Regions from separate parts of the Acidovorax sp. JHL-3 genome, predicted to be linked through region 1. Evidence: predicted binding sites of a transcription regulator. Region 1 holds the regulator's gene; each other region holds the start of a gene.
The links. Region 1 encodes sigma-54, which starts transcription at its own class of promoters, with help from an activator protein. Its sites were predicted from a motif close to TGGCANGNAANCTGCTTT; they were not measured.
Positions count from the first base shown of each region.

Region 2: glnA (type I glutamate--ammonia ligase) is a predicted target of sigma-54. The motif match lies at 4,223-4,240, and genes of this name have one in related genera.
Region 3: K226_RS0104865 (ammonium transporter) is a predicted target of sigma-54. The motif match lies at 4,282-4,299, and genes of this name have one in related genera.
Region 4: K226_RS0113430 (PEP-CTERM sorting domain-containing protein) is a predicted target of sigma-54. The motif match lies at 5,312-5,329, and genes of this name have one in related genera.

Region 1 covers NZ_JAFU01000001.1:507,850-515,773, forward strand. Annotated here, with positions in the region: gene K226_RS0102300 (class I SAM-dependent RNA methyltransferase) at 1-765, opposite strand, end outside; gene K226_RS0102305 (thioesterase family protein) at 789-1,238, opposite strand; gene K226_RS0102310 (RNA polymerase factor sigma-54) at 1,328-2,917, opposite strand; gene lptB (LPS export ABC transporter ATP-binding protein) at 2,917-3,699, opposite strand; gene lptA (lipopolysaccharide transport periplasmic protein LptA) at 3,696-4,346, opposite strand; gene K226_RS0102325 (thiol:disulfide interchange protein DsbA/DsbL) at 4,442-5,098, opposite strand; gene K226_RS0102330 (SPOR domain-containing protein) at 5,183-5,848, opposite strand; gene argS (arginine--tRNA ligase) at 5,861-7,570, opposite strand; gene K226_RS0102340 (DUF2214 family protein) at 7,719-7,924, opposite strand, start outside.
Region 2 covers NZ_JAFU01000001.1:2,041,475-2,049,398, forward strand. Annotated here, with positions in the region: rRNA gene K226_RS0109610 (23S ribosomal RNA) at 1-1,201, shown strand, start outside; rRNA gene rrf (5S ribosomal RNA) at 1,362-1,474, shown strand; gene K226_RS19310 (16S rRNA pseudouridine(516) synthase) at 1,586-2,335, shown strand; gene K226_RS0109625 (EI24 domain-containing protein) at 2,383-3,300, shown strand; gene K226_RS0109630 (molybdopterin-binding protein) at 3,297-4,121, shown strand; gene glnA (type I glutamate--ammonia ligase) at 4,286-5,701, shown strand; gene K226_RS0109640 (hypothetical protein) at 5,913-6,422, shown strand; gene glnL (nitrogen regulation protein NR(II)) at 6,491-7,513, shown strand; gene ntrC (nitrogen regulation protein NR(I)) at 7,565-7,924, shown strand, end outside.
Region 3 covers NZ_JAFU01000001.1:1,058,758-1,066,681, reverse strand. Annotated here, with positions in the region: gene K226_RS0104880 (ABC transporter permease) at 1-502, opposite strand, end outside; gene K226_RS0104875 (GMC family oxidoreductase) at 774-2,459, shown strand; gene K226_RS0104870 (hypothetical protein) at 2,529-2,846, opposite strand; gene K226_RS0104865 (ammonium transporter) at 2,858-4,249, opposite strand; gene K226_RS0104860 (TSUP family transporter) at 4,612-5,370, shown strand; gene K226_RS0104855 (ABC transporter substrate-binding protein) at 5,578-6,339, shown strand; gene K226_RS0104850 (amino acid ABC transporter permease) at 6,368-7,150, shown strand; gene K226_RS0104845 (amino acid ABC transporter ATP-binding protein) at 7,147-7,890, shown strand.
Region 4 covers NZ_JAFU01000001.1:2,885,394-2,893,317, reverse strand. Annotated here, with positions in the region: gene K226_RS0113445 (acetyl-CoA C-acyltransferase) at 1-700, shown strand, start outside; gene K226_RS0113440 (acyl-CoA dehydrogenase) at 1,316-3,181, shown strand; gene K226_RS0113435 (VanZ family protein) at 3,194-4,366, opposite strand; gene K226_RS0113430 (PEP-CTERM sorting domain-containing protein) at 4,592-5,272, opposite strand; gene K226_RS0113425 (SDR family oxidoreductase) at 5,559-6,350, shown strand; gene K226_RS0113420 (PaaI family thioesterase) at 6,529-6,954, shown strand; gene K226_RS0113415 (NADP-dependent oxidoreductase) at 7,069-7,924, shown strand, end outside.

The sequences.
Region 1 (7,924 bases):
TATTGCGCCTTCAGCTTCGTTTTTGATAGCACTCCAGACATGACTCTGGAACGGCAGCAGTTTCTCGAACGCAAAGCGGCGCAGCATGCCGGCCGGGATGCGGCAGGCGATCTGCGCGGCCTCGATGGCGATGGTGCCGCTGCCGCAGCAGGGGTCGTACAGGGGCACGGGGTTGTCACCCAGGGGGTCCCAGCCACTGGCGGCAATCATGGCGGCGGCCAGGGTTTCTTTCAGCGGCGCGTCGCCCTTGTCTTCGCGCCAGCCGCGCTTGAACAGCGGCTCGCCACTGGTATCGATGTAGATCGTGGCCTCTTCGGTGGTCAGGTGCAGGTGGATGCGCACATCGGGCCACTGCGTGTTCACATCGGGGCGCACGCCGGTCTTGGCGCGAAAGCGGTCGGCCACGGCGTCCTTGACCTTGAGGCCCGCGAAATTGAGGCTCTGCAGCGGGCTGTGCTGCGCCGTCACCTCGACCTTGAAGGTCTGGCGCGTGGTGAACCAGATTTCCCAGGCCACGTCGCTGGCGGCGGCATACAGGTCGTTTTCAGAGCGGTAGGGGCGGTGCGCCAGTTGCACCAGCACGCGCTGGGCCAGGCGGCTGTGCAGGTTGAGCAGCAGCGCATCGCGCCACGAGGCCCGCAGCAGCACGCCGCCCCGCCCCGTGAGCAGGTCTTGCCCCGTGAGGCCGGTGATGGCGTGCACTTCGTCAGCCAGATAGCTCTCGACACCAGCGGCGCACGGCAGGAAAAGTTGGAGTTGGTTCATAGACAGGGCAAAAGGATACGCGCCTACGGCTGGGCGGCAGAAACAGGTGGGCGGCTGAGCAGCGCGCGGATGTGTGCGGGCAGCAGCGCCACCTTGCGATCGGACTTGTTGATGAAGACGATGCCGGTCTTGCCGCGTGCCACTTCGCGGCCCTGCGATTTTTCGGTCATGCGAAACACCAGGTCAAAGCCGTAGGGGTTGAAATCGGCGGGAGTCATCTCCACACGCATGGTCTCGCCATGAAAGCCCTCGGATTTGTACTGCGCCACGATGTCGCCCACCACGATGGCCAGGCCGCCCACATCCGCCTCGGGATAGCCCTGCGCCTGGAAAAAGCGCACGCGCGCCTCGGACACCAGGCTGAGCAGTTGGGCATTGTCCAGGTGCCCGCCCTGGTTCACATGGCTGATGTAGATCTGCATCTCGGTCGAAAAGACAAAGTGGGCAGGAAGATCGAAAACGATGCGGGCCATGGCGTGAGAGACAAGTAAAAAACAGAACAAAGGGATGACAAACGGCAGCTGACAGACGCACAGCCCACGCGCTCGGCGGGAAAAAACGTCTACAGCGCCTTGCGCAGGTTGGCCGGCGCGATTTTGAGCGCCTCGCGGTATTTGGCCACGGTGCGGCGCGCGCACTCGATGCCCTGCTCCTTGAGCATCTCGGCAATCTGGCTGTCGGACAAGGGTTTGGCGGGGTTTTCGGCGGCAACGAACTGCTTGATGAGCGCGCGCACCGCCGTGCTCGATGCGTTGCCGCCGGTCTCGGTGCCCAAGCCCGAGCCAAAGAAGTATTTCAGCTCGTAGGTGCCGATCGGCGTGGCCATGTATTTAGCGGTGGTCACGCGGCTGATGGTGGATTCGTGCAGGCCCAGTTCGTCGGCAATGTCGCGCAGCACCAGCGGGCGCATGGCCAGCTCTCCATGGGTGAAAAAGCTCTTTTGCCGCTCGACGATGGCGCGCGAGACGCGCAGGATGGTGTCAAAGCGCTGCTGGATGTTCTTGATGAACCAGCGCGCCTCCTGCAGGCGCTGCTGCATGCCCTGGTGGCCCTCGCCGCCCTTGTGCCCGCGCAGGGCGCCCGCATAGATGTCGTGCACGCGCAGGCGCGGCATCACATCGGGGTTGAGGCTGACGATGAAGTTGTGCTGGCCATCGCGACCATTGGCGCGCCCGGCTTTGCGCACGATGACATCGGGCACGATGATGTTGCGCTCTACATCGGCAAAGCGGCGGCCGGGGCGCGGCTCCAGGCGGGCGATCAGCGCCATGGCGGCGCGGGTGCGCTCTTCGCCATCGCCGCACAGCTGCGTCAGCCGGCGGATGTCGCGGCGGGCCAGCATCTCCAGCGGCTGCTGGCAGATGCGCAGCGCGGTCTGCACGGCGTCGGGGTCGATCGCGCTGCCTTCGTCGGCGGCCAGGGCCTTGAGTTGCAGCGTGAGGCACTCGGCCAGGTTGCGCGCGCCCACGCCCACCGGCTCCAGGCTTTGCAGCAGGCGCTGCGCCACGGTGAAGCGGTGCACCAGCTCGTCGATCTGCTCCAGGTTGCCCTCGCCAGCCAGTCCCGTGGCCAGCTCTTCGAGGGGCTCTTCGAGGTAGCCGTCGTCGTTGAGCGATTCGATCAGAAAGCGCAGCGCGGCGCGGTCGATCTCCGACAGGCGCAGCGCCAAGGCCTGGCGGTGCAGGAAGGACGTGAGTGACTCGTGCGAGCGGGCCAGCTCGGTGGCATCGGCTTCGTCGCCCTCGGAGTCATTGCGGTTGCGCGCGGGTGCGTCGCCCCCCCACTCGGCGTCGTTGGGTGCCATTTCCACGGTGCCGTCGCCGCTCCAGTCGGGCTCGTCCGCGCTGGCGCTGGGCGTTTCAGCATCATTTTGGCCTTCAGCGCTTGTGCTGCTTGCGCTAACAGCTCCTGAAAATATAGCGTCATCGGCGCTGTAATCGTCGGTCTGCGCGGGGGTGTCGGCCGCTTCAAGACCAAACTCTTCGCGTGGGGCTTCTTCGGGCGTGCGCTCGAGAAACGGGTTCTCGTCGAGCATCTGCTCGACTTCCTGCGAGAGTTCGAGCGTGGACAACTGCAACAGCCGGATGGATTGCTGCAGCTGCGGCGTAAGCGACAGGTGCTGCGAGACGCGCAGCGAAAGACCAGGTTTCATCACATCCTGAAATGTTCACCCAGGTACACCCGACGCACCTCGGCGTTGTCGACGATTTCGGACGGGGTGCCCTGGGCCAGGACGCGGCCGTCGCTGATGATGAAGGCGTGGTCGCAGATGCCCAGGGTTTCGCGCACGTTGTGGTCGGTGATCAGCACGCCGATGCCGCGCGCCTTGAGGAAACCGATGATGCGCTGGATCTCGATCACCGCGATGGGGTCGATGCCGGCAAAGGGCTCATCGAGCAGGATGAAGCGGGGCTGGGTGGCCAGGGCACGGGCGATCTCGACCCGGCGGCGCTCACCACCCGACAATGCCAGGGCCGGCGAGTCGCGCAAATGGTCCACGCGCAACTCCTGCAGCAAGGACGTGAGGCGCTCTTCGATTTGCGCCCGGCCCAGCGGCTTGCCGTCATCGCCCCGCTGCAGCTCCAGCACGGCGCGCACGTTCTCTTCGACGTTGAGCTTGCGAAAGATCGATGCCTCTTGCGGCAGGTAAGACAGCCCCAGGCGCGAGCGCCGGTGGATGGGCATGTCGGCCACCGAATGGCCATCGATGCGGATATCGCCCCCGTCGCAGCGCACCAGGCCCACGATCATGTAGAACGAGGTGGTCTTGCCAGCGCCATTGGGCCCGAGCAAACCCACCACTTCGCCCTTTTGCACAACCAGCGACACGTCCTTGACGACCTTTCGGCTGCCATAGGATTTTTCGAGGTGCTCCACTTCCAGGCGGCTGCCCGCCTGGGTATCTGGGTCTTGATTCACTGTCGCAGCACTCACTTGCTCGCACCGCCGAGGGAATTGCTGGGACGCAGCACCGGCCCGCTGGCTGCATTGGCCGGAGCGGCAGCGCCGGAAGGCTGTTCTTTGGGTGACAGCACGGCACGCACCCGCCCGCCCGCAGCAGGCGCATCGCCCGCCCCGCTGGCGGCCGCCTTTTTCTGGCCATCCACCGTGAAAACGTCGGTGAGGTTGTTGTACACAATGACGGCGCCCGAAAGCTCGTCGGTCACCACGGATTCGCGGTAGCGGCGCATCTCGGCGCGGGTGATGAAGCGCACGTTGTCGGCCTTGCCGTCGTACTCGATGACTTCGCTCTCGCCTTCTATGAACTCGTCGGGTGCGCCCGCCACGGTGTCGCGCTTTTGCCGGAAGAATGCGCGCTTGCCAGGCTCGGCCGTGACAACGCCGTACTGGTAGCCATCGGCATCCTGGCGCACATCCAGCCGCGCCCCGCGCAGCACGATGGAGCCCTTGGTCATGACCACCCGGCCCGTGAAGACGCTGGTTTGCTTGAGTTCATCGTGGCGCAACGCATCGGCCTCGATGTTCATGGGTTTGTTGCGGTCGGCCTTTTCGGCCTGGCCCACGCCAGGGGCGCAGGCAAGGGCGGTCAGCAGCAGGATCGGGAGGAGGCTTTTTTTCATGAGGCACGAATCTTGCACTCATTGTAGCCATGCACCGGTGCCATCGCCCATAAAAAAGCCCGCTGGCGCGGGCTTCTCGGGAGCGGGTTGCGCAATCAGCCCTTGCGTGCCACGCCCGCCAGATGCTCCACCACCTGCAGCACGGTCTGCATGCTGCCAGCCATGGTGCCATCGGTATAGAACCGGCCGGCAACGCCCATCGACGGCACGCCTTCCACGCCGTAGCCCTCTTGCAACGCCGTGGCACGACGCACCTGGCTGGCCACCGTGAAAGAGCTGTACATCTCCTTGAACTTGGCGATGTCCACCCCCTGCTGGGCCACCCAGGCGAAGATTTCATCGTCCTTGGCCAGCTTTTGCTTTTCAACGTGGATGGCGCGGAATACCTTGCCATGCACGGTATCGAGCTTGCCCATGCCTTCCAGCGTGAAATACAGCTTTTGCTGTGGCACGAAGCTGGCATTGAACGCCACCGGGATGCGACGGATGCTCAGATCCTTGGGAGCGGCCTTGATCCAGGACTCCAGCGCTGGCTCGAATGCGTTGCAGTGCGAGCAGCTGTACCAGAAAAACTCGATCACATCCACCTTGCCAGCAGGCGCATCGGGCGTCAGCGGCTTGGCGAGCCTGGTGTAATCCTTGCCCTCCTTGAACTGGCGCGCCTGCGCCATGGCCGGCGTGGCCAGTGGCAAGGTCAGGGCGGAAGCGGCAACCACCGAAGCGGTGGACAGGGAAAACTCGCGGCGTTTCATAACAGGGACACTCCTTGTTCGGGTCTGGAGGTGTGAGCACTCCCCCATGAAAAAGTTCAGACAATGGCGATGGGCTTTGCTGCTTTAGCGCTGTACGCGCACCATCGCGGACTCTACGCCCGCGCCTTCCAGCTTTTCCTTGAGCTGCTCGGCGTCGTCGCGCTTGGAAAAAGGGCCCACGCGCACACGGTACACGGTGCGGCCATTCTGCTCACGCTCGCTCACGCGGGCTTCCCAGCCCAGCATGGCCAGCTTGGCGCGCTGGGCATCGGCCCCCGCCTGGTTGGGGAACGCTCCGGCCTGCACGAAATAATCAAACGGATCCACCGCCGCCGACTTGGCCTTGGCCAGATCGCCCAGCGGGTCTGCCGAGGCGGCGGGTTTGGTGTCGACCTTTGCTGCGGGCTTGGCATCGGCCGTTGCGGGCTTGCTAGCGGGGGTCCGCGCAGCGGTGACCTCGGCGGCTGGAGCCGTGCCGTTAGCGCCGTTAGCGCTGGCCGGGGCCGCCGGTGTGGGCACGCGCGCAGGGCTTTGTGCAGAGCCCTTGCCGGTGAGCAGCGAGTTCGGGTCCCAGTTCTTGTTTTTTTGCGCTTCAGCCGCGTCCTGGTCCACGCCCCGCACACCCCCCTTGTTGAGGAATGGCACGGGCACCTTGGTCACATACACGGCCACGACCAGTGCGGCACCCAGGCCCACAAGGACTCCGAAAATGAAGCCGATGATGGTGCCACCCGTCTGTTTTTTCTTCATGGTAGTAACTGCTTACATTCTGGCTGGAGCCGATACGCCCAGCACGGCCAGGCCATTGTGCAACACCTGCGCGGTGGCAGCGACCAGTGCCAGGCGGGCCCTTTTTACTGCTTCGTCGTCCACCAGGATGCGCTCGGCGTCGTAATAGCTGTGGTAGCTGGCGGCCAAATCACGCAGGTAGAAGGTGACGTCGTGCGGCGCCTCGCCCTCGGCAGCAGCGGTGAGCATGTCGGGGTATTTGGCGAGTTGCAACATCAGCGCCTGGGCCTGCGGCCCGTCCAGCGGAGACAGGTCCACCTCCTTGAGCGAGGCCACGTCGCCGCCGCTGGCCTCCTGCCAGGCCCGCAGCACCGAGCAGATGCGCGCATGCGCGTACTGCACGTAATACACCGGGTTGTCGTTGTTCTGCGCCACGGCCAGATCGACGTCAAAGGTGTATTCGGTGTCGGGCTTGCGGCTGAGCAGAAAGAAACGCACGGCGTCCTTGCTGGTCCACTCGATCAGGTCGCGCAGCGTGACGTAGCTGCCCGCGCGTTTGCTGATCTTGACCTCTTCACCGCCCTTGACCACGCGCACCATGGTGTGCAGCACGTAGTCGGGATAGCCCTGGGGAATGCCCACATCGGCCGCCTGCAGCCCGGCGCGCACGCGCGCAATGGTGCCGTGGTGGTCGGTGCCCTGGATGTTGACGACCTTGGTGAACCCGCGCTCCCACTTGGTGATGTGGTACGCCACGTCGGGCACGAAATAGGTGTAGCTACCGTCGCCCTTGCGCATGACGCGGTCCTTGTCGTCACCGTAGTCGGTGGACTTGAGCCACAGCGCGCCGTCCTGCTCGTAGGTCTTGCCATTGGCAATGAGCTTGTTCACCGTCTGCTCGACACGGCCGCTGGTGTACAGGCTGGATTCGAGGTAGTACTCGTCAAAGTGCAGATTGAAGGCTTGCAGGTCCTTGTCCTGCTCGTTGCGCAGGTAGGCCACGGCAAACTGGCGGATGTTGTCGTAGTCCTCCACATCGCCGTTGGCGGTGAACTCACGGTCGTCGGCCTTGACGGTGGCCTTGGCCTTGAAGGCCTCGGCAATGTCGACAATGTAGTCGCCGTTGTAGAAGGCCTTGCTCGCCGGGTTTTCCGGGTCGATGGGCCAGCATTCGTCGCCGGGTTTGAAGCCCTTGGCGCGCAGCTGGGTGCTGTGGGCCAGGGTCTGAATCTGCACGCCTGCGTCGTTGTAATAGAACTCGCGGTGCACGCTCCAGCCCTGCGTGGCGAACAGGTTGCTGATGGCGTCACCAATGGCCGCCTGGCGGCCATGGCCGACGTGCAGCGGCCCGGTGGGGTTGGCAGAGACGAATTCGACCAGCACGCGCGCATTGCGCGGGTTCTGGAAACCGAAGCGCTCACCAGCAGCCAGCACCTCGCGCACGATTTCCTGCTTGGCCGCCGGTTTCAGGCGAATGTTGATGAAGCCGGGGCCCGCGATGTCGATGTCGGCAACCCAGCGCTGGTAAACCGGCGTGGCGAGCAGCGCGGTGCGCAGGCCCTCTGCCACCTGGCGGGGATTGAGCTTGAGTGGCTTGGCCAGCTGCATGGCCGCGGTGCAGGCGAAGTCTCCATGGGAGGCCACCTTGGGCGATTCAAATGCGGCCTTGGCGCCCGCGCCGGGGGTGAGGGTTTCCAGCTCGGCCGCGAGCGCGGCCAGCAGATCTTGTTTGACAGAGAGCATCGGGCGATTTTACGGGGCAGGTGCCAGGCGGCTGCGCGGCCGAGGGCATTGAAGCGACAAACGCCTGCCCGCATGTGCCATCGGCGCGGCGGGCGGGGCCGGTCCAGGGCGCAATCGGGCAGAAAGCGCTACCCACTGCGGGGCCTGCCTACCAGCCACGCGCCCAGAACAGGGCAATGACGGCAACCACGGGCAGGATGTGCGACTGCACCATGACCAGCCGGCGCACCTGCCCCACCTCGCGGGCCTGCGGCAGCGCGCCGGTGGCACGCAGCTGGCTGCGCCAGCGCCGAAACGACAGCGTGGGCCAGATGGAGAGCAGCACCATCACCACGAACAGCGTGACCTTCACAT
Region 2 (7,924 bases), 1.5 Mb from region 1:
CTTCGGGAGAAGGTATGCCCCAAGTAGGTGAACCTGTACAAGGCGAGCCCAAAGGGGTTGCAAAAAATCGGTGGCTGCGACTGTTTAATAAAAACACAGCACTCTGCAAACACGAAAGTGGACGTATAGGGTGTGACGCCTGCCCGGTGCTGGAAGATTAAATGATGGGGTGCAAGCTCTTGACTGAAGTCCCAGTAAACGGCGGCCGTAACTATAACGGTCCTAAGGTAGCGAAATTCCTTGTCGGGTAAGTTCCGACCTGCACGAATGGCGTAACGATGGCCACACTGTCTCCTCCTGAGACTCAGCGAAGTTGAAATGTTTGTGATGATGCAATCTCCCCGCGGAAAGACGGAAAGACCCCATGAACCTTTACTGTAGCTTTGTATTGGACTTTGAACAGATCTGTGTAGGATAGGTGGGAGGCTTTGAAGTGAGGTCGCTAGATCTCATGGAGCCAACGTTGAAATACCACCCTGGTGTGTTTGAGGTTCTAACCTAGGTCCATTATCTGGATCGGGGACAGTGCATGGTAGGCAGTTTGACTGGGGCGGTCTCCTCCCAAAGCGTAACGGAGGAGTTCGAAGGTACGCTAGTTACGGTCGGACATCGTGACGATAGTGCAATGGCATAAGCGTGCTTAACTGCGAGACTGACAAGTCGAGCAGATGCGAAAGCAGGACATAGTGATCCGGTGGTTCTGTATGGAAGGGCCATCGCTCAACGGATAAAAGGTACTCTGGGGATAACAGGCTGATACCGCCCAAGAGTTCATATCGACGGCGGTGTTTGGCACCTCGATGTCGGCTCATCTCATCCTGGGGCTGTAGCCGGTCCCAAGGGTATGGCTGTTCGCCATTTAAAGAGGTACGTGAGCTGGGTTTAAAACGTCGTGAGACAGTTTGGTCCCTATCTTCCGTGGGCGCTGCAGATTTGAGGAAGCCTGCTCCTAGTACGAGAGGACCGGAGTGGACACACCTCTGGTGTATCGGTTGTCACGCCAGTGGCATTGCCGAGTAGCTAAGTGTGGAAGAGATAACCGCTGAAAGCATCTAAGCGGGAAACTCGTTTCAAGATGAGATCTGCCGGGGCCTTGAGCCCCCTAAAGAGTCGTTCAAGACCAGGACGTTGATAGGTCAGGTGTGGAAGCGCAGTAATGCGTTAAGCTAACTGATACTAATTGCTCGTGCGGCTTGACCCTATAACTTTGACAGCCTGTCTTCACATCCCCCAAAGATGTGTCAGACATTCTCTTCAAAGATTGTTATGCCAAGTTGACGCATTCAAAAAAACACACAATCTGATTCCAAACTCTATGAATTCGCCGAGCTCTTCCAGTAACAGCTCAGCACTCAGTTATGCCTGATGACCATAGCAAGTTGGTACCACTCCTTCCCATCCCGAACAGGACAGTGAAACGACTTTGCGCCGATGATAGTGCGGGTTCCCGTGTGAAAGTAGGTCATCGTCAGGCTCTTACAGCCCAGCAACGCCCCCCTCTGTGATCAGAAGGGGGCGTTTCTGCTTTGGCAGTACGCACTTTATTTATAGTGAAACGAAGCGGTAACCCTGTCAGCAGAGAGCTATGCAACTTCAAGATATTTTGTACTCCCAAGGGTTTGGTACTCGCCGTGTATGCGCGGGCTTGGTGCAACATGGGTGGGTAGAGACTGCTCGCCTGGATCCTCTCGCTCCCTTCATCCCCTGTACCGAGGCAACGCTGGATCTCGACATTGCTGACCTGCGGTTGCGTGTTCAGGGGGTGGAGTGGCCCTATCACGCCAAAGCTTATGTGATGCTGCACAAGCCTGCGGGCACGGAGTGTTCGCAGAAACCGTCTACGTATCCAAGCATCTACACTTTGCTTCCAGCACCGCTGCGGCAGCGCCCGTGCAAGAGTGCCATTCAGGGTGTGCAAGCTGTGGGACGTCTTGATCAGGATACGACCGGCCTTTTGTTACTCAGTGATGATGGGCAATTCATCCATCGCATGAGCTCACCGAAAAAGCATGTGCCCAAGGTCTACCGTGTGGTGACCAAACATCCTGTGGACGATCAGCAAATTGAGAGACTGTTGGCAGGCGTTGTGCTGGATGATGACCCCAAACCCGTGCGTGCCGCCGCCTGCATTGCTGTAGGCAGCGATTGTCTGGATCTCACCCTGACAGAAGGAAAGTACCACCAGGTTAAGCGTATGCTGGCCGCTGTGGGGAATCGCGTTGAGGCGTTGCATCGCTCGCGGATCGGAACACTTGAACTTCCCTCTGACTTGGCCCCGGGACAGTGGAAATGGCTTTCTTCCGCTGACCTGCTGAAGCTGACACCCACTTCCTGAGGGGGTCACGATGGGACAGATTGCCGGAGTACGCTGAAGCCCGGGGTATGCTAATGAACATGGGACTCTTGGTTGATTCTTTCTGGCGTGCGGCGGTGTATTGCTTGCGCCCGCGCGTGATCATGCTGTCGTTGGCGCCCTTGCTGCTGATCGGGGTGCTGGGCGGTGCCTGGGGCTATTTTTGCTGGGATGGCGCTGTAAGGGGCATGCGCTCGTTGCTGGAGTCTTCTAGTCTGCTCACGGCCTTTTGGGATTGGCTGCAGACTTGGGGCGTGGGTGACGTGACCGCAGTCGTGGCGCCTCTCATGGTTATTCTGGCGGTGACACCCGTATTGGTGGTGTTTTCGCTGCTGGCGGTAGCGCTGCTGATGACACCTGCATTGGTCGCACTGGTAGCGCAACGCCGTTTTCCCCATCTCGAACGAAAGAAGGGTGGCTCATTCTGGGCGAGCGCAGTGTGGTCACTGGGCTCCAGCTTTTTGGCGGTTCTTGCACTGGTAGTGTCTGTGCCATTGTGGCTGGTGCCGCCTTTGGTGCTGGTACTGCCGCCGTTGATCTGGGGTTGGCTGACCTACCGTGTGATGGCGTTTGATGCGCTGGCTGAACATGCCAGCAAGGAAGAGCGCCGTGAGATTTTGCAACGCCATCGAACCCGTTTATTGGGGATTGGCATATTGACCGGGTATTTGGGGGCTGCGCCAAGTCTTGTATGGGCCTCGGGGGTTATTTTTGCCGCCGCTTTTTTCATTTTGGTGCCACTGGCGATCTGGATTTACACCCTGGTTTTTGCGTTTTCGTCCCTCTGGTTTGCACACTATTGCCTTGCCGCTCTGGAGCGTTTGCGTTCTGAGGGTAGTGCGCTGTCTGCATCGGTTGTCCCTGTCGGCGATCCAGCCGCTGTTGCCATTGCGGCCAGTTCTGACTTCACCCCTGCCGCCTTCACTTCAGAAAACAAAATGCCATGAATTCGCATATCGGCCTGATCATCGTGGGGGATGAAATTCTCTCGGGCAAGCGTGCTGACAAGCACATGCCAAAGGTCATCGAGTTGCTGTCAGCGCGCGGACTGGCCCTGTCGTATGCCGACTACGTGGGCGACTGCCCCGAGCGCATCACGGCCACGCTGCACCGTGCATTCTCGTCAGCCGATATCGTCTTCTCGTGCGGCGGGATTGGCGCCACCCCCGACGACCACACGCGCCAGTGCGCGGCAAGGGCGTTGGGTGTGGATCTGGTGTTGCACCCCCAGGCCGAGGTGCTTATCCGCGAGCGCATGCAGGGCACCGCCCGCGAGCAGGGCGTGCCTTACGAGACAGATCGGCCGGACAACGTACATCGCCTCAATATGGGGGTGTTCCCGGAGGGCGCACGCATTGTGCCCAATCCTTACAACAAAATCCCTGGTTTCAGCTGCAACGGCCCCGGAGGCGGCGCAGTGCATTTCGTGCCGGGATTCCCGGTGATGGCATGGCCCATGATCGAGTGGGTGCTGGACCATGAATACCCACACCTTTTCAATCGGTCTCCGCAGACAGAGCAGTCTGTCATTGTCTTTGGTGCCATGGAGTCGGCGCTCGCACCCCTGATGGAGCGCATTGAGCAGCAGCACCCCGACATCCGGGTATTCAGTCTGCCCAGCGTCGATCATCCACAATACGGGCGCCACATAGAATTGGGCGTGAAGGGATCTGCAGCGGACGTTCCGGCCGCTTGGACAGATTTGCTGGCGGGGTTGCACGATGTTGGTGCGAATTGCGGCCCTGAATTGGTGCGAAAACTCCGGTAGTCGTCTTTGCACGCTTGCGTGCACTGTTTTGGTGAGGCGGGGTGCCGAAGTACTCTTGTATCACCTTGAGTGCTCCGTCCCTGTGCATGAAAGCACTGACCTGGCACGCAAACTGCTTTTCGTTTGGAAGATTTTTTAACAAGCGCTTTACCCAGGAGAACCTGATGGCCAAGACCGTTGCAGACGTGATGAAACTGGTGAAGGAAAACGAAGTCAAATTCGTGGACTTCCGCTTTACCGATACCCGTGGCAAACAGCACCACACCACGGTGCCCGTCTCGCATTTTGACGAAGACAAGTTTATTTCGGGCCATGCCTTTGACGGCTCTTCAATTGCCGGATGGAAGGGGATCGAAGCCTCCGATATGCAGCTGATTCCCGACCCGAATTCGGCCAATATCGACCCGTTTTTCGAAGAAACGACGCTGATCCTGACCTGTGACGTGATCGAGCCCAGCGATGGGAAGTCGTATGACCGCGATCCCCGCTCGGTCGCCAAGCGGGCCGAAGCGTACCTGAAGGCCTCTGGTCTGGGTGACACGGCATTCTTCGGTCCCGAGCCCGAGTTCTTCATTTTCGACGGCGTGCGCTGGAGCACCGAGCCCAACAACACCTTCTACGAAATCGAAGAGTACGAAGCACCGTGGAACACCGGCGCCAAGCTTGAAGGTGGCAACCGGGGGCACCGTCCCACGGTCAAGGGTGGTTACTTCCCCGTGCCGCCGGTCGACAGCACGCAAGACATGCGCGCTGAAATGTCGCTGATCCTCGAATCTCTGGGCATTCCGGTTGAAGTGTTCCACCACGAAGTGGCGGGTGCAGGCCAGAACGAAATCGGCACGCGTTTTAGCACCTTGGTCGAACGCGCCGACTGGACCATGCTGCAAAAGTATGTGATCCATAACGTTGCCAATGCCTACGGCAAGACCGCCACCTTCATGCCCAAGCCCTACCACGGTGACAACGGTTCGGGTATGCATGTGCACCAGTCGGTCTGGAAAGACGGCAAAAACCTTTTCGCAGGCGACGGCTATGCAGGTCTGTCGGACTTTGCGCTGTACTACATCGGCGGCATCATCAAGCACGCCCGTGCGCTGAACGCCATCACCAACCCCGGCACCAACAGCTACAAGCGCCTGGTGCCCCACTTCGAAGCACCGGTGAAGCTGGCTTATTCGGCCAAGAACCGTTCTGCCTCGATCCGCATTCCTTACGTGGCCAACCCCAAGGGTCGCCGTGTGGAAGCCCGCTTCCCCGATCCGCTCATGAACCCCTACCTGGGCTTTGCCGCCCTGCTGATGGCGGGTCTGGACGGCGTGGAAAACAAGATCCATCCCGGCGAAGCGGCCACGAAGGATCTGTACCATCTGCCGCCGGAGGAAGACAAGTTGGTGCCGACTGTGTGCCACAGTCTCGACCAAGCGCTGGAAGCGCTGGACAAGGACCGCGGCTTCCTGACCAAGGGTGGTGTGTTCTCCGAGAGCATGATCGACGCCTACATTGAGCTGAAGATGACCGAAGTCACGCGTTTTCGCATGGCCGTGCATCCGGTCGAATACGACATGTACTACTCGCTCTAATCGCCTGCCCGCAGGCCATTGCATCCAAAGGCGGCGCAAGCCGCCTTTTTTCATGGTGCCACGGTAGGTTGGGGGCTGGATCCGGAACCAAGCCATCATCTGTTGCATCCTTCCACAATAGCCTGTGGTGGCTACGGCTGCCCAATTGGTGATGCGCGGTGATTAGGGGATACTCAACAACACCCCTGCCTAGCAAGTGCGAGGAAACTGAATGAAAAAAACGCTCACTACCCTGATAGTCATCGCTGCCATGGCACCCGCCGCTTGGGCGCAGGACCGCATTTATCGCTGCGGCAACGAATACACCAACAACGCCGCACAGGCCAAGGAGCGCGGCTGCAAGCTGGTCGAGGGCGGAAACGTCACCGTGATACAGGGTGTCCGCCCCAGCCCCAAGGCATCGGGCGCTGCGGCGCCGAGTGGGGCCACCGCCTCGCCAGCCGGAGCCCCTCGGATCGACAACAATGACCAGCGCGCCCGCGATGCCGATGCGCGTGCCATTCTGGAGTCCGAGCTGCGCAAGGCCGAGGCGCGCCATGCCGATTTGTTGAGGGAATACAACGACGGCGCACCCGTGCGCAATGCGCTGGAGTTGCGCAATCCCCAGCTTTACATGGAGCGCACTGCCGAGCTCAAGGCGAGCGTGGCGCGCAGCGAGAGTGATCTGGCCGGAATCCGGCGTGAACTGGCACGCGTCGCCCCCTCCAGCGGTGCCAAGTAAACAGGGTGGAGCGCTCGGTGCCTGATTCACTCGCAGCAGAAACAGAGCGCTTTCACTCGCTGGACCTGATGTCCACACTGGTGGCGGTGCTGCGCTCGGACGGTGCCGTGCAGTTTGCCAATGCGGCGCTGGAGAACACGCTGGGTTTGTCGCGGCGCACGCTGGAAGGGGCAGATTTTTCTTCTTTCTTTACCGACCCGGCGCTGCTGCAGACGGCATTGGCCGGTGCGCGCGGCAGGGACTTTGCTGCGCTCCGCTATGAAGCCAGCCTCAAGCGCCTGCACCAGGAGCCTGTGCCCGTGCATGTCAACGTGGCCGATGCCGAGCAGGTGGGCGAAATTCTGGTGGAGCTATGGCCCCTGGAACAGCACGCCCGCCAGGATCGCGAAGAGCGCCTGCGCGACCAGGCCCAGGCCAACAAGGAACTGATTCGCAACCTGGCCCACGAAATCAAAAATCCCCTGGGCGGCATCCGCGGTGCGGCGCAGCTGCTGGAGATGGAGCTGGAAAGCCGCGAGCTCACCGAATACACCCAGGTCATCATCCATGAGGCCGACCGCCTGCAAAGCCTGGTAGACCGGCTCCTGGCGCCCCACCGCCATCCGCATCTGGTGGGAGACGTCAATATCCATGAGGTGTGTGAGCGCGTGCGCTCGCTGGTGCTCGTCGAGTATCCGCAGGGCCTCAAGGTGCAGCGCGACTACGACACCTCCATCCCCGAATTCCGTGGCGACCGCGCGCAGCTCATTCAGGCGCTGCTCAATGTGGTGCAAAACGCTGCCCAGGCCCTCACAGAGCGCATTGCTGCGGGGGATGCGGTGATCACGCTGCGCACCCGAGTGGCCCGACAGGTAACGTTTGGTCGCCAGCGCTATCGGTTGGCACTGGAATTGCATGTCATTGACAACGGACCGGGCGTGCCCGATGCCATCAAGGAGCGTATTTTTTACCCTCTGGTGTCGGGCCGGGACGGCGGATCAGGGCTGGGGCTTACGTTGGCGCAAACCTTCGTGCAGCGCCACCATGGGTTGATCGAATGCGACAGCGTACCGGGGCGCACCGACTTCCGATTCCTGATCCCCTTGCCTTGACAGCGCATGATGGTCCCTGACACGCAACCACAGGGAAGGTAAGAAAAACATATGAAGCCGATCTGGATAGTAGATGACGACCCCTCGATCCGCTTCGTCCTGGAAAAGGCGCTGGCCCGCGAGAACCTGCCCACGCGCAGTTTCACGAACCCCCGCGAGGTGCTGGAAGCACTGACCCAGATCCCCGCGGGCGACCCCGCGCGGCAAGGCCCCCAGATTCTGGTCAGTGACATCCGTATGCCCGGTGGCTCGGGGTTGCAGCTGCTGGAAAAAGTGCGCGAATTGCAGCCAGGGCTGCCCGTCATCATCATGACGGCGTATTCCGATCTGGACAGCGCCGTCTCGGCCTTTCAGCGCGGGGCTTTTGAATACCTGCCCAAGCCGTTCGATCTGCCCAAGGCCGTGGAGCTG
Region 3 (7,924 bases), 550 kb from region 1:
GCGCCGTGGCACCCATGCGGTACACATGGCCCGACACATCACGCCAGGGCCCGCGCCCCGGCGCACGCGCCAGCCGTACGAGGTCAAGCATCAGCTGCCCCACCAGCTGCACCATGTGCCTGGCGTGGTCCGCACCATGCAGCACCAGCACACCCAGGTGGTCCATCTGCTCGGACAGGCGCCAGGGTTCTGCGGGCGGCGGCACTACGGTGAGGCTTGCCACACGCTCCAGCATGGCGCGCTGGGGGTCGGTCAGCTGCAAATGCTGCGGCCACTTCTGGCCCCAATGCTTCCAGAGCAACTGCGCGCCCACATGGTCCAGCCACTGCAGGCTGCGCAGGTCCCATCCTCCCGGAGGCACCGGTTGCTTGCGCAACTGTGCCGCCAGCGCGTGCCAGTGCTCACGGTGGCCCAGCTCGGCCGCACCCCAGCGGCCCAGCAATTGCGCCTGGGGCCCTTCGGGTGATTCGGCAAAGACGATGCGAGGCGAAAGATCGCTCATGGATGGGGCGGCGCAAGCCACCATGGTTGGAAAAAAGCAAAAGCAGCGCAAACGGCCTGGGCCCGGACCATGCGCCAAGCACAAGCACAGCCGCGAGCACTGTGCGTGCAATTATTATCAAAATAGCCTCCGGCGCAATACCATAAAGCACTATTAGCTACAAATTGCGTAGCAACTGGCGTTTGCCCCCTCGACAGACGGATTGCCCGCCGCACAATGGTGCGCAGACCCTTTTCTTGTTTCGCGCAGCGCCGCAGTCCGCTTTCATCCCATGAGTGACACCACGTTTGACTACATCATCATCGGCGGCGGCACGGCCGGCGCCCTGCTTTGCAACCGCCTGAGTGCCGACGGCCGCAGCCGCGTGCTGCTGATCGAGGCCGGCCGCAAGGACGACTACCACTGGATTCATATTCCCGTTGGCTATCTCTACTGCATTGGAAATCCACGCACCGACTGGCTTTACAACACCGAGCCCGACGCCGGCCTGAACGGCCGCACACTGCGCTACCCCCGCGGCAAAACACTGGGCGGCTGCAGCAGCATCAACGGCATGATCTACATGCGCGGTCAAGCCCGCGACTACGACCAGTGGGCCCAACTGACGGGCGACGACAGCTGGCGCTGGGACAACACCCTACCCTATTTCCGCCGGCACGAGGACCACTGGCGTCTGGACCAGCCTGACGGTGTGAACGAGAATTTCAAGCGCCTGCACGGTAGCAAGAGCACCGGCGGCACGGGCGAATGGCGTGTGGAAAAGCAGCGCCTGCGCTGGGATGTGCTCGATGCCTTTGCCCAGGCTGCGCAGCAGGCGGGGATTCCGGCCACCGAGGATTTCAACGGTGGCAACAACGAGGGCGTGGGCTACTTCGAGGTCAACCAGAAAAATGGCTGGCGCTGGAACACCGCCAAGGCCTTTTTGCGCCCCACCTGCTACGGACGCCCCAACTTCGAGATGTGGACCGCCGCCCAGGCGGCCAAACTCCTGATCGAGACGCAGCCGGACGGTAGCCGCCGCTGCACCGGCGTGCAGGTGTGGGACGGCCATGAGATGGTCACAGCCCGCGCCACGCACGAGGTCGTCCTGAGCGCCGGCGCGGTCAATTCGCCCCAATTGCTGCAGCTGTCGGGCATCGGCCCCGCAGCGCTACTGCGCCAGCATGGCATTGACGTGGTGCACGACCTGCCCGGCGTGGGCGCAAACCTGCAAGACCACCTGCAGATCCGCACCGTGTTCAAGGTGCAGGGCGTGGAGACACTCAACACCATGGCCAACTCGCTGTGGGGCAAGGCCAAGATCGGACTGGAATACGCCCTCAAGCGCAGCGGACCCATGAGTATGGCGCCCTCGCAGCTGGGCGCCTTCACGCGCAGCAGCCCCGACCAGCCCTGGCCCAACATCGAATACCACGTGCAACCGCTGTCGCTCGATGCCTTTGGCGAGCCGCTGCACAGCTTTCCGGCCTTCACGGCGAGCGTGTGCAACCTCAACCCCACGAGCCGGGGCACTGTGCAGGTCAAGAACGCAGATTTCAAGGCCGCACCGGCCATCGCACCCAACTACCTGAGCACGCCTGAAGACCGCCAGGTGGCCGCCGACAGCCTGCGCGTCACACGCCGCATCGTGACCCAGCCCGCGCTGGCCAAATACCAGCCTGAAGAATGGAAGCCCGGCGTACAGTTTGAGAGCGACGAAGACTTGGCTCGGCTGGCGGGCGACATTGCCACCACCATCTTCCATCCCGTGGGCACGACCAAGATGGGGCGCGATGGCGACCCGATGGCGGTGCTGGACTCACAGCTGCGTGTGCGCGGCATTGACAGCCTGCGCGTGGTGGATGCGGGCGCCATGCCCACCATCACCAGCGGCAACACCAATTCGCCCACGCTGATGCTGGCCGAAAAGGCCTCCGAGTGGATCCTGCAGGCACGCAAGGCGGCCTGCGGACACTGAGAATCTCCCGGTTCCTGCGGCCTCATGCATACACAGCCGCTGGCAGTGAGACCCTGAACACCCGCGGTTTCAGCGGATTCCACCCACATACCGCGGCACCTCGGGCGACGGCGCGATGCGCTGGCGCACTGCCTGCGTGGCCACGTCCAGTAACGGGCGGCGCTCCGCGCCGGGTGGGGCGGCATGGATGGCGTGGTCCAGGCGTGCAGCCCACTCGGCCAATTCGGGCTCGCCGTCTTCCTGTGCACGCTGGCGGGCAAAGCGCACGATCTCCAGGGCATATGCGGCATTGACCGCCATCCACTCGGTGTCGGTCACGCGCCCCGTCTTGCGGCGCAGCAGCACATGCAGGTGGGCAGCAATGGCAAGCTTGTCGGCTTCAGACATGGCACAACCCTTCAACCCGCCAGGCGCTCGCGGTGCTGTGCGATGTCCAGCCCGGTCTGCTCGCTCTGAGCATCCACACGCAGGCCCATCGCAAAGTTGATGACCCACAGCAGCGCGGCCGTCACCACCAGGCTGTAGGCCATCACCGCGCCTACACCAATGGCCTGGGTGAACAGGCTGGCTTGCACGCCCCCCACGGTTTCGCTGGCCAGCACGCCCGTCAGTAACGAGCCCACGATGCCGCCAATTCCGTGCACACCAAATACATCCAGCGAATCATCGGCACGGAGGAGGCGCTTGAGCCCGGTTGCGCCCCAGTAACACGCAAGGCCTGCGACCAGGCCGATCACCACCGCAGAGCGCAGCGTGACAAAGCCTGCAGCGGGCGTGATGGCCACCAATCCCGCCACCAGGCCCGAGCAAAGACCCAGCAGGGATGGCCGCCCCCGCACCACCCATTCGCCCAGCATCCACGACAAGGCACCCGCCGCCGCTGCCAGGTGGGTGACGGCCATCGCCAAGCCGGCACGCCCGTCCGCCGCCACGGCAGAGCCCGCGTTGAAGCCAAACCAGCCCACCCACAACATGCCCGCGCCCGCCATGGTGAGCCCCAGGTTGTAAGGCTCGAAAGGCTCTCGGCCATAGCCCGTGCGGCGGCCGAGGAACCAGGCGCACACCAGCCCTGCAATGCCCGCGTTCACATGCACCACCGAGCCGCCAGCAAAATCCAGCGCACCCATCTGGGCCAGCCAGCCGCCGGGCTCCCACACCCAATGCGCCACGGGGGCATAGACCAGCAAGCTCCAAAGACCGACAAAGATCAACATGGCAGAAAACCGCATGCGCTCGACCAACGCGCCCACCAGCAACGCTGCGGTAATGATGGCAAACGTGAGCTGAAACATGGCGTACACCGACTCAGGGATATGCGGAGCTACATGACTCACAGCCAGCCGTCCTTGTGCCAGCTGGAAATCGAGTCCCGTGAATCCCATGCGGTCAAAACCGCCGAGCCAGGCGCTGCCCGGCGTAAATGCCAGCGAATACCCCGCCGCAAACCACAACAGGCTGACCAGTGCCGCAATGGCAACCACGCTGGCCATGGTGTTGAGCACGTTCTTGCGGCGCACCATGCCGGCATAAAAAAGTGCAATGCCCGGAAGCGTCATGAGCAGCACCAAGACGGTGGAAGTCATCATCCAGCCAGTGTGTGCCGCACTCACGGTGTTGTGGTCGACCAGCGCGGGGCGCGTTGGTGGCTTCGCAACATCAGCCACGCCCACCTGTGCTGCCTGTGTCGCGTTAGGTGGCGCGGTCAATGGCCCCGTTTGCGCCATTGCACTGATGCACAACCCCAGACCCAGCGCCAATATCACCATCAACCGCTGCATGAATGCCCGCATAGAGATTCCCTTTCGCAAATTGTTACGAACGCATTGCACGAGCCATGCCAGCCGGCGGCCTCTTTTCAAGGCAAAAGCGCTTCTGAATCGCTGCAAAGGGGTGCGGGAAACTCCCAATGCACCATCGAAGTGCAGCCATTACAGTTGCCCCACTCGAAAGCGCGCTCCGGTGTGCCAAGCGAGGGGCCCGAGGAGACATCTTTTCTACCAATAACCAAATTTAAAGCACCCAACGAGGTGCATCCTTTTATAAGCGCTGGCGATCCCAGCGCTTTTTTCTTGCCCATTTTCTGTGCGCAGCACCGGAACCACGGGGCAAGCAATCACGAAATTGATAGCACTCACGGTGCGAAAATCCTGGGATGGAATGGATTTTTATTACCCTGGCCTCGCTGCTCGCAGGTTTTGTGGACGCGATCGTGGGCGGTGGGGGGCTGGTTATGGTTCCAGCGCTGTTTGCGGCTTTTCCGGGCGCGCCACCGGCCACGCTGCTGGGCACCAACAAGGCCGCAGCGGTATGGGGAACGGCCATGGCCACCTGGCAATACGGTCGGCGTGTGCAGATACGCTGGTCTGCCATGCTGCCTGCTGCAGCGGCCGGATTCATGGGCGCATTCGCCGGCGCGTGGGCTGTCACGGTGGTGTCGGCAGATTTTCTGCGCAAGCTGCTGCCACTCGTCTTGCTGGGCGTGCTGGTCTACACACTCGCAAAAAAAGAGTTGGGACGACACCACAAGCCCCGCCATGAGGGGCGGGCCGAAGTGCTGATCGCCAGCCTGATCGGTACGCTCATCGGTTTTTATGACGGTTTCTTCGGCCCCGGTACCGGCAGCTTCTTTGTTTTTCTGTTCGTGCGCCTGCTGGGCTATGACTTTCTCAACGCATCAGCGTCGGCCAAGCTGCTCAATTGCGCCACCAACATCGCGGCCATTGCGCTCTTTGCCGCCAAAGGCCATGTGTGGTGGCACTTCGCCGTGACGCTGGCGGTGGCGAACATCGTGGGAAGCCTGCTGGGCACGCACATGGCGCTCAAACACGGCACCGGCTTTGTGCGCGGCATTTTCATCGTGGTCGTAAGCACTTTGATTCTCAAGACGGGCTACGACGCCTTCCTGCGCTGAAACCCCACCGGCCACACACAGCGTCCACTGCGCCGCGGCCGGGGGGCAGGGTTGTCCGCTATAGGCGTTGTGGACTGGGCGCCATTTATAATTGCGGCAGATTTGTGACGCCCACCATCTTTGGGTACTATCATTTCCTTGGCTCCGGTTGCGTGACCCGCAAGCCGGATTTTTTGTATCTGCACCACCCCACGACAGGATTCCTCCATGAAATTCTTCAAGGTCATCGCATCTACCCTGGCACTGTGTGCTGCTTTTTCCATACAGGCCCGCTCCCTCGATGACATCAAGAAGAGTGGCAAGATCATTGTGGCCACCGAAGGACAGTTTGCGCCCTTCAACTACTTCAAGGGCACCACCCTGACGGGTTTCGAGGTGGAAGTGGCAGAACTCGCCGCCAAAAAGATGGGCCTGAAAATTGAATGGAAAACCATCGGTTTTGACGCCCTGCTGACCGGCCTGAAGCAGGACCGCTGGGATCTGGTGATTGCATCGCACGGCGTGACCGAAGAACGCGCCAAGGCCGTAACGTTCACCGCTCCGCACTACTGCTCTGGCGGCATGGTGATCGCCATGGACCCTGCCATCCGCAGTGCCAAGGACCTGGCCGGCAAGACCGTTGCAGTGCAGACCGGCACCAGCTATCTGGAAAACGTCCAAAAGGTCACAACGATCAAGGAAATGAAGAACTTCCCCACCGATGTGGATGCACGCAGCGCGCTCACCTCGCGCCGGGTGGACGCCTGGGTGACCGACCGTTTCGTGGCCAAGGAAGTGGTGGCCAAGAACCCCACTGCGGGCCTCAAGCTGGGTGAAATGGTGTTCATCGAGCGCATCGCCTCAGCAGTTACCAAGGGCAACCAGCCCCTGGCAGACGCATGGTCCAAGGCCCTGGCCGAAACCATGGCCGATGGCAGCTACGCCGCCGTGTCCAAGAAGTACTTCAACGAAGACGTACGCTGTAACTGAGAACGGGGGCTCCGGCCCTCTCTGATCCATGCTCATTGCCCTTTGGCCGCGCCACTGGAGCCGCCAGCAGCGCAGCAACGCTACGCTGGTTGCGGCTCTGGTCCTCATGGTGGTCATGCTGGCCCTTCTCGGCCAGATACTCTCCCTGTTCCCCGAACCCATTGGCTCCAACGCACAGGCGTTTTCCGATGGCGCACGCACCACACTGTGGCTCACGCTGATCAGCGGCACGGTGGGCCTGATCCTGGGCACCGCTGCGGCGCTGGCGCGCACCGCCCGCTGGATCGGCTTGCGCTGGCTGTCGGGTTTTTATATCTGGGCGATTCGCGGAACACCGCTGCTGGTCCAGATCCTGTTTGTTTACTTCGCGCTTCCGGTGCTGGTGCCGGGCCTGAATCTGCCTGACTTTGCCGCCGCCGTGGTGGCGCTGGGCCTGAACGTGGGCGCCTACAACGCCGAGGCTATCCGCGCGGGCCTGCTGGCGGTGCCCCGGGGCCAGACCGAAGCCGCGCGTGCGCTGGGCCTTGGCCGGGGCCATGTGTTTTTCGATGTGGTGTTCCCGCAGGCTTTCAAGATATCGCTGCCGCCCCTGGTCAGCAATTTCGTGGCGCTGCTCAAGGATTCTTCACTGGCCTATGCCATTGGCGTGGTGGAACTCACCAATGTGGGCAACCGCATCCAGTCGGCAACGTTTCAACCCATTGCCACCTTGACCACGGTAGCCCTGACTTACCTGCTGCTGACCACGCTGGTGACCCAGCTATCCAACGCCATCGAACACCGGTTTGATGTGGAAGGACGCATCCAATGACCGCCACGACGCCGTACATCGTGGCAGAGAATGTCTGCAAGACTTTTGGCACGAACCAGGTGCTGAAAGAGGTGTCCACGCATTTCAACACTGGTGAGGTCACGGTCATCATTGGTGCATCTGGCTCGGGCAAAAGCACCCTGCTGCGTGCCATCAACCGGCTGGAACCGCATGACAGCGGCACCATCCGCATCGGTGGCGTGCCCGTCACGGACGATCCCCGCACCCTGCAGCAGCAGCGCTGCGAAGTGGGCATGGTGTTCCAGCAGTTCAACCTGTTTGGCCACATGAGCGCACTCGACAATGTGGCGCTGGCCCCAAGGCGCCTGCGCCATCTCTCGAGAGCCCAGGCCAACGAGCAGGCAATGACGCTGCTGCGCCGTGTTGGCATGCAGGACCATGCACACAAGTACCCTTGGCAACTGTCCGGTGGGCAGCAGCAGCGCGTGGCCATTGCCCGCGCCCTGGCCATGGCGCCCAAGGTGATGCTGTTTGATGAGCCCACCTCGGCCCTGGACCCCGAGATGGTGCAGGAGGTGCTGGATGTGATGCGCGAATTGGCGCGTGGCGGCATGACCATGATCGTGGTGACCCATGAGATGGGTTTTGCGCGCGAGGTGGCAGACCGGGTGCTGTTTTTCGACAAGGGCCGCATTGCCCACGACGCGCCCCCCGCGGAGTTCTTCAACAACCCGGGCAATGACCGTATCCGCGCCTTCATTGGCCGGATGGGTGCTTGAGCCTCCCACGCCCAGCCAGAACTGCCCGCAAAAC
Region 4 (7,924 bases), 2.4 Mb from region 1:
CAACATCAGCCGCGAAGCCATGGACGAATACGGCGCCTCCAGCCAGCAAAAGGCCAGCGCAGCGCTCGAAGCCGGTCTGTTCAAGGACGAAATCGCTCCCATCACCGTGACCATGGGCGTGGCCGACAAGGTCATGGGCCTGACCACCAAGCAGGTCACCGTGAGCGACGATGAAGGCATCCGCGCCGGTACCACCTACGACGGCATCAAGGGCCTGCGCTCCGCCTTGCCCGGTGGCCTGATCTCGGCGGGCAACGCCAGCCAGTTGTCGGACGGCGCCGGTGCCGTGGTCGTCATGCACGAAGACCTGGCCGCCAAGAAGGGCCTCAAGCCCCTGGGCCGCTTCCTGGGCTTTGCCGTGGCCGGTTGCGAGCCCGACGAAATGGGCATCGGCCCCGTGTTCGCCATCCCCAAGGTGCTCAAGCGCCTGGGCCTCACGATGAACGACATCGACCTGTGGGAGCTGAACGAAGCCTTCGCCGTGCAGGTGCTCTACTGCCGCGACAAGCTGGGCATTCCTGCCGACAAGCTCAACGTCAACGGCGGCGCCATCGCCGTGGGCCACCCCTTCGGCATGAGCGGCCAGCGCCTGACGGGCCACGCCCTCATCGAAGGCAAGCGCCGTGGTGCCAAAAAAGTCTGCGTGACCATGTGCATTGGTGGGGGCATGGGTGCTGCCGGCGTGTTTGAAGTGCTGTAAGCGCTGACGACGGCAACGCTGAAAACAGAACGCCCCGCGCAGGCCGCAAGGTCTGCGCGGGGCGTTTGCTATTGAGCTGATAGCTTGTCGCGCTTGTTGGACGGGCGTCAGAGGCCTAAAACACTGTATTTTTGGCTGAATTGGTCTATCCGAAAGCACCAGAGTGGGGCGAACTCTGCAAAACCGATCTCGGATGCCAAGGCATGAATGACAACCGCCGTCTGGCTCTATGAGCGTTAGCGTACAGAGCAACTGCAGCGCAGCCGCTAAGGTAGGGCTGCGGGTCAGCGCCTCCCTGGCGATGCACCGCCATTCATCCCATTCACGCGAAGGAAAATCCCATGAACAGCATCATTTACATCGTCGGCCTGGTCGTTGTCGTGCTTTTCGTCTTGTCCTTTTTCGGCCTGCGCTGAGACATCGATAGGCTGGCCGCAGCAGCCAACAGGAGCACGGACAGGAGATTCAGCAGCTTGAGCCATGGTCTCAGAATGATTCGGGTCGTGCGGACGCCCGGCGAGACGGGTTGCCAGTGGACGGCCCGGAGGTGACAACACCCCCGGCCGCGTCGCGCAGCTGACATGCACGACCGGGTGCCCCATCCATAATTTGGGCATGACGACCTCCCTGCGCTCCACCCTCGATTTCCTGCTTTACAACTGGCTCCAGGCCGAATCGCTCAGCGCGCGCGAGCGCTTTGCCGACCATTCGCGCGAGACGTTTGATGCGGTGCTCGACACCTGCGAGCGCATTGCGCGCGAGAAGTACGCGCCGTTCAACCGCACGGTGGACACGCAGGAGCCGCATTTCGACGGCGAGCGCGTCACGCTGCCGCAGGCCACCAAGGATGCGTACGACGCCTACGCTGCCTCGGGCATGCTCAGCGCCGCGCAGGATTACGACATTGGTGGCATGCAGTTGCCCTACACGGTGGATGCGGCGGCCAATGCTTTTTTTGCCGTGGCGTCGATCAGCATCAGCTCCAGCCTGCTGAGTGTGGGCAACGCCAACCTGCTCATGGTGCATGGCACCGATCTGCAGAAGAAGGTGTTTGCGCTCAACGAGTTTTCGGGGCGCTTCTCGGGCACCATGTGCCTTTCTGAGCCGCAGGCGGGTTCCAGCTTGAGCGACGTGGCCACGCGCGCAGTTCCTGACGAGGCCCCTTCGGTAGCCGCGGACGGCTCGGTGCCTTGGGATCAAGAGCCACTGGGTCCGCGCTACCGCCTCACGGGCAACAAGATGTGGATTTCGTCGGGCGAGCATGACCTGTCGGAGAACATCGTCCACCTCGTGCTGGCCAAGATTCCGGGGCCGGATGGCAAGCTGGTGCCGGGCACGCGCGGTATTTCGCTGTTCATCGTGCCCAAGAAGCTGGTGGATACCGAAGGCAACCTCACCGGCGTGCGCAACGACGTGGCGCTGGCGGGCCTGAACCACAAGCTGGGCTGGCGCGGCACCACCAACACGCTGCTCAACTTTGGCGAAGGCAAATACCCGGTGGAGGGCAGGGCGGGGGCCGTGGGCTACATGGTGGGCCAGCCGGGCAAGGGCCTGGCGTGCATGTTCCACATGATGAACGAGGCACGCATCGGCATTGGCATGGCGGCCACCATGTTGGGCCTGGCGGGCTACTACGCCAGTCTCGACTACGCCAAAAACCGCCCCCAGGGCCGGCCCGTGGGGCAGGGCGGCAAGGATGCCGCGCAGCCCCAGGTGCGCATCATCGAGCACGCCGACGTCAAGCGCATGCTGCTGGCGCAAAAGAGCTATGGCGAAGGCGCGCTGGCGCTCAACCTGTTCTGCGCCCGTCTGGTGGACGAGCAGCACACGGGCGCGCCCGAGGCCGCCGACGAGGCGCGCCTGCTGCTGGAAGTGCTCACCCCCATCGCCAAAAGCTGGCCGAGCGAGTTCTGCCTGGAGGCCAATTCGCTGGCCATCCAGATCCACGGTGGCTACGGCTACACGCGCGATTTTCCGGTGGAGCAGTATTGGCGCGACAACCGCCTGAACATGATCCACGAGGGCACGCACGGCATCCAGGCGGCCGACCTGCTGGGCCGCAAGGTGCTGATGGAGAACGGCCGGGGCATGCAGCTGCTGTCCGCGCGCATGCAGGCCACCATGGCGCAGGCTGTCGCCGTGCCTGAATTGGCAGCCTATGCGGCGCAGCTGGGCGATGCCTTGCAGCAGGTGGGCGCTGCCACGCAGGCCGCCTGGGCCACCGGCAACCCGGCTGAGGCACTGGCCAATGCCGTGCCCTACATGCAGGCCTTTGGCCACACCGTGCTGGCCTGGGTGTGGCTGGATGTGGCGCTGGCCACGCTGCGTGCAGATGCTACGCTTTCAATAGCTGCTAGCGCTGGTCGAATGGGCGCTGCACGCTATTTCTATCATTATGAGCTGCCAAAAATTGGCGCCTGGCTGAATGTGGTGAACAGCCGCGATACCACCTGCGCCGCGCTCAGCGAAGCGGCGTTTTAGGCTGCTGACAGCTCACATACCAACGTTGCGTGGTCTGCGCGCTGTGGTGCATACCGACAGCAGCCAGCCCATGCCGATGGCCAGCAGCACCGAGGTGATTTCAGCGGTGCGGGTGGGCAGATAGCGCTGCGTCCATTCGCACGCCAGTGCAAGCACCGCCGTGCAGATGGTCATGCCCACCAGCAAGGCGCCGTTGCGCACCGTGCTCCAGAGGATGGCGCCAAAGCACAGGCATTCAAACGCCCGCGCGGTGATTGCAGACTGCACCCAGGTCGAGAGCGTGGAAGCAAACGGCATCCATTCCATGTCGGCCGGCGGCGTGCGCCACGCCCAGGGCCAGATCGCGTCGAGCAGGTAGGTGGCCAAGGCCACCCATGCCGTGGCCGCCCAGCGTGCCCCCGGCGCCCACGTATCCAGCCAGCGCCACAGCAACCAGCCGCCCCCAATGCCCAGCACCACCGCCATGCCCGGCGACTGACCCACGACCACGAATTTGCCTGCCAGCACCGCCAGTGTGGCCAGCAGGGCCAACGTGTGTGTGCGGTGCGCCAGATGGGCGGTGCGGGCCAGGTGCGCAATGGCAGACAAGCCAATCACCGCTATGCCCACATGCAGCAGCATGCGCCGCGGCTGCCACAGGTCTTGCTGCCACAGCGACTTGACGTTCTGCGCCACCGAGGAAACGTCCAGCGTGGGAATCAGCGGATACAGCTCTGCCACCCACCACAGCGCGATCAGCACCAGCGTGAACTGGTCGGCATCGGCCCAACCCTGGTGCCGGTTCAGCAAGTGACCCACACGCCACCGTGCGGCAAACCCGGCGCCCCAGCCCAGCGCATAGCCCGCCATGTTGAAGATGACATCTGAAAGTGCAGGGGTGCGGGGCAGGAATTTTTGCAGCCATTGCAGCGCGCTGGCCAACACTATCGCCGCCACCAGCCACGCGGCAAAAAACACCCACTTGCGCGGACGCCCCTGCCCAGCCCAGCCCAGTAGCCCACCCAGGGGCACAAACAATGCGATGTTTTCGATCAGGTCCACCAGACCGATGCGGCCGCTCCAGATGAACGCCTGTGGCGCAGTGAAGTTCCACTGGAAGGGAAACAGCGAGCCATACGCAACGAGCAATACAACCAGCGCCAGCGCGACCGGGAGGCCTCGCGAGCGATCATCGACAGATTTCATGGGCGCCTCGGGTCACTGAATCCGGGATCACACCATACAACACCCTGCAGTGGGCCTTGCTCTGGCCGCACTCGACTCGGATGCTTTGAAAAATATAGCTGTCAACGCTTGCTGGATGGGGGTTGCACGCTATTTTTGCCCTGATGGCTGCCGAGAATTGTTGACGGCCTGCCACGGGTGCGCGCGCCCGACGATGTCTCGCGCGCCGGGCGCTCAGGCAATCGATCAGCGCTGTTGGCGGCGGCGAATCGATGCAAGCCCTGCGAGCGCAACTCCGAGCAGTGCAAGCGAGCCGGGCTCGGGCACATTGTTGGGATCTTCAGGGTTGTTGGCCGAGCGGCCGAAGCGCAGGTCGTCAAACCCAAGAATGTCGTTTGTCGCATTGAAAGTCACGCTGGAGATCAGCTGACCGTAGTCAATGAAACCAATGAAAGCGCCGCCACCGTTGATCGCCGAGGGCATGTTGATGGTCTGTGTGACCGAGGAACCATCCACGTACGTGATGGTTTGCTGCGGAACCAGATTGGTCTGCAGGCCGTTCACGAAAAAGCCGAAAGCATCCACTGCGTTGACGAAGGAAAAAGTGACCGAGCCGCCACTTACGGTCCGAAACAGTGCGCCACCCGCAGTGGTATTGAATCCGCACACGGCGCCACATCCGGGGGTTCCGGTGTTGGTCGTGCCGCCGGTGATGGTGAGGTTGGCGGGCAGGGGGGATTCGAAATCCACGGTGTTCAGGGCCCCAGCCACCGAAAGGAACGATGCCGCGGCTGCGGTCGAGTTCACCATTTGCGCGAGCGTGGTCACGTTGTTGTCTGCAGCCAGATACGTCACGGGCGCAGCGTGCACAGCAAGGCAGGCACCCGACAGGATGCCTGCGATAGCGAATTTTTTTGTCATCGACATGGTGGGTTCTCCTGGATGGTTTTCTGAAGCCACTGTTACAAAGCACGCTTTGTGCCAATAAAAAAAGTCTTTATGAATCAATGGTTTGCTATCTTTTCAGCCGCCAGTAACGTCTCAGCTGTAAATAAATTCGACAGGTCAATCGGGTGATTACGCCGAGCATCTCATCCGTGTCCTCCAATCGCGCAGGCGACAGACCACGCCGCTACGTCAACGCACAATGCATCGCGACGCAGTGCCAGACCGGTTGCTGGCAGCGACCCCATTCAATTCAGGAGACAACGACATGACCCGCACCATCCAGCAATTGTTTGACCTCACCGGCAAAACGGCCCTTGTCACCGGTGGCTCGCGCGGGCTGGGCCTGCAGCTGGCGCATGCGCTGGGCGAGGCCGGTGCCCGGATCATGCTGAGCTCGCGCAAGGCGTCTGATCTGGAAGAAGCCACGGCCGACCTGCAGGCTGCCGGCATTGATGCGCGCTGGATTGCCGCCGATTGCTCGCAAGAAGCCGACATCCGGCGCCTGGCCGATGAAACGCTGGAGCGCATGGGCCATGTGGATATTCTGGTCAACAATGCCGGCGCCACCTGGGGAGCGCCCGCCGAAGACCACCCCCTAGAGGCCTGGGACAAGGTGATGAACCTCAATGTGCGTGGCTACTTCATCCTGAGCCAGCACATTGCCAAACACACCATGATCGCGCGGCGCAGCGGCAGCATCATCAATGTGGCGTCCATCGCGGGCCTGGGCGGCAACCCGATTGGCATGAACACCATTGCCTACAACACCTCCAAGGGCGCAGTCATCAATTTCACGCGGGCGCTGGCCGCCGAATGGGGCAAGTACAACATCCGCGTCAATGCCATCTGCCCGGGGTTCTTTCCCAGCAAGATGACGCTGGGCACCCTCAAGGCCATGGGCGAAGAGGCACTGGCTGCCCACGCCCCGCTGGGCCGGCTGGGCGACGACGAAGACCTCAAGGGTCTGTGCGCCCTGTATGCCTCGGATGCGGGCAAGCACATCACGGGCCAGTGGCTTGCGGTGGATGGTGGCGTGAGCGTGGTCACGGGCGGATGAGCGTGCAGGGCGCCGCTTTTGGGGCGGCCCGTTGTGTGCCGGGCTGCCCGAATGGCCCGGACGCTGCCGTCCTGCAGGTTGCCGCCGTGCTGGCCAACCGCCCCTGTCGCCCCCAATATGGCCACATCAGCCTTGCAAGACTATGCTTGCTGCCTTTTTGTAAACCCTGGAGTTGCCTGTGTTGAATTTTGGTGCCGAAATCCCCTTTGTCAGCCATCTTGGTTTCACGCTGCACCGCATGGCGGGGGGCGAGTCGGAGCTGCATTACGAGGCACGCCCAGAGCACCTGAATTCGTTTGACGTAACCCACGGCGGTGCATCAATGACCTTGCTGGATGTGACCCTGGCCACGGCAGCGCGCAGTGACACACCCGAATTCGGCGTGGTCACCATCGAGATGAAGACCAGTTTCATGCAGCCCGCGCGTGGGCCGCTGGTGGCCAAGGGGCGGTTGATCCACCGCACCGCCAGCATGGCTTTTGCCGAAGGCACGGTGTATGACGCCGAAGGCCGCATTTGCAGCCACGCCACGGGCACGTTCAAGTATGTGCGGCGCCAGCCTGCCGACGCCGCAGCGGGGCCGCGGGCCATTTCAACCGATTGAAGCGTGCCGGGGCGCAGCGCTGTGCCGACACCAGTTTTTTGAATCAAAACGGGCTCTAGCGCTTTATGGTAAAGCGCTGGTAGCTATCAAAATGGTAGTAAAAAGGAGACTCTCATGCCAAGCAATCAACAAATCGTTCTCGACAACCGCCCCCAGGGTGAAGCCGTGGCCAGCAACTTCAAGCTGGTTGCCACCGACACCCCCGCGCTCAAGGAGGGTGAGGTGCTGGTGCGCCACCATTTCCTCAGCCTGGACCCCTACATGCGCGGCCGCATGAATGAGAGCAAGAGCTACGCCGCGTCGCAGGGCCTGGGCGAAGTGATGATTGGCGGCACCGTGGGCGAAGTGTTGGAGAGCAAGCACCCCAAATATGCCGTGGGCGACAAGGTGGTGGGCATGGGTGGCTGGCAGGAATACAGCGTGGTCGATGGCAATGCTGTGGGCGCGCTGCGCAAGGTGGACACCACGCATGTGCCGCTGTCGCACTACCTGGGCGCCGTGGGTATGCCCGGCGTGACGGCCTGGTATGGCCTGGTGAAAATCATTGCGCCTAAGGAAGGTGACACCGTGGTGGTGAGCGCCGCCACCGGCGCTGTGGGCAGCGCGTTTGCGGCCCTGGCCAAGGCGCGCGGCTGCCGCGCCGTGGGCATTGCCGGTGGTGCCGAAAAGTGCAAGTACGCGGTTGAAGAGCTGGGCTTTGACGTGTGCATTGACTACAAGGAACACAGCGACGTGCGGGCCATGTCCAAGGCCCTGAAGGAAGCCTGCCCCAACGGCATCGACGGCTATTTCGAGAACGTGGGCGGCTGGATCATGGACGCCGTGATGCTGCGCATGAACGCCTTCAGCCGCGTGGCCCTGTGCGGCATGATCGCTGGCTACGATGGCGCGCCCTTGCCCATGGCCAACCCGGCGCTGATCCTCATCAACCGCATGAAGATCGAAGGCTTCATCGTCAGCGAGCACATGG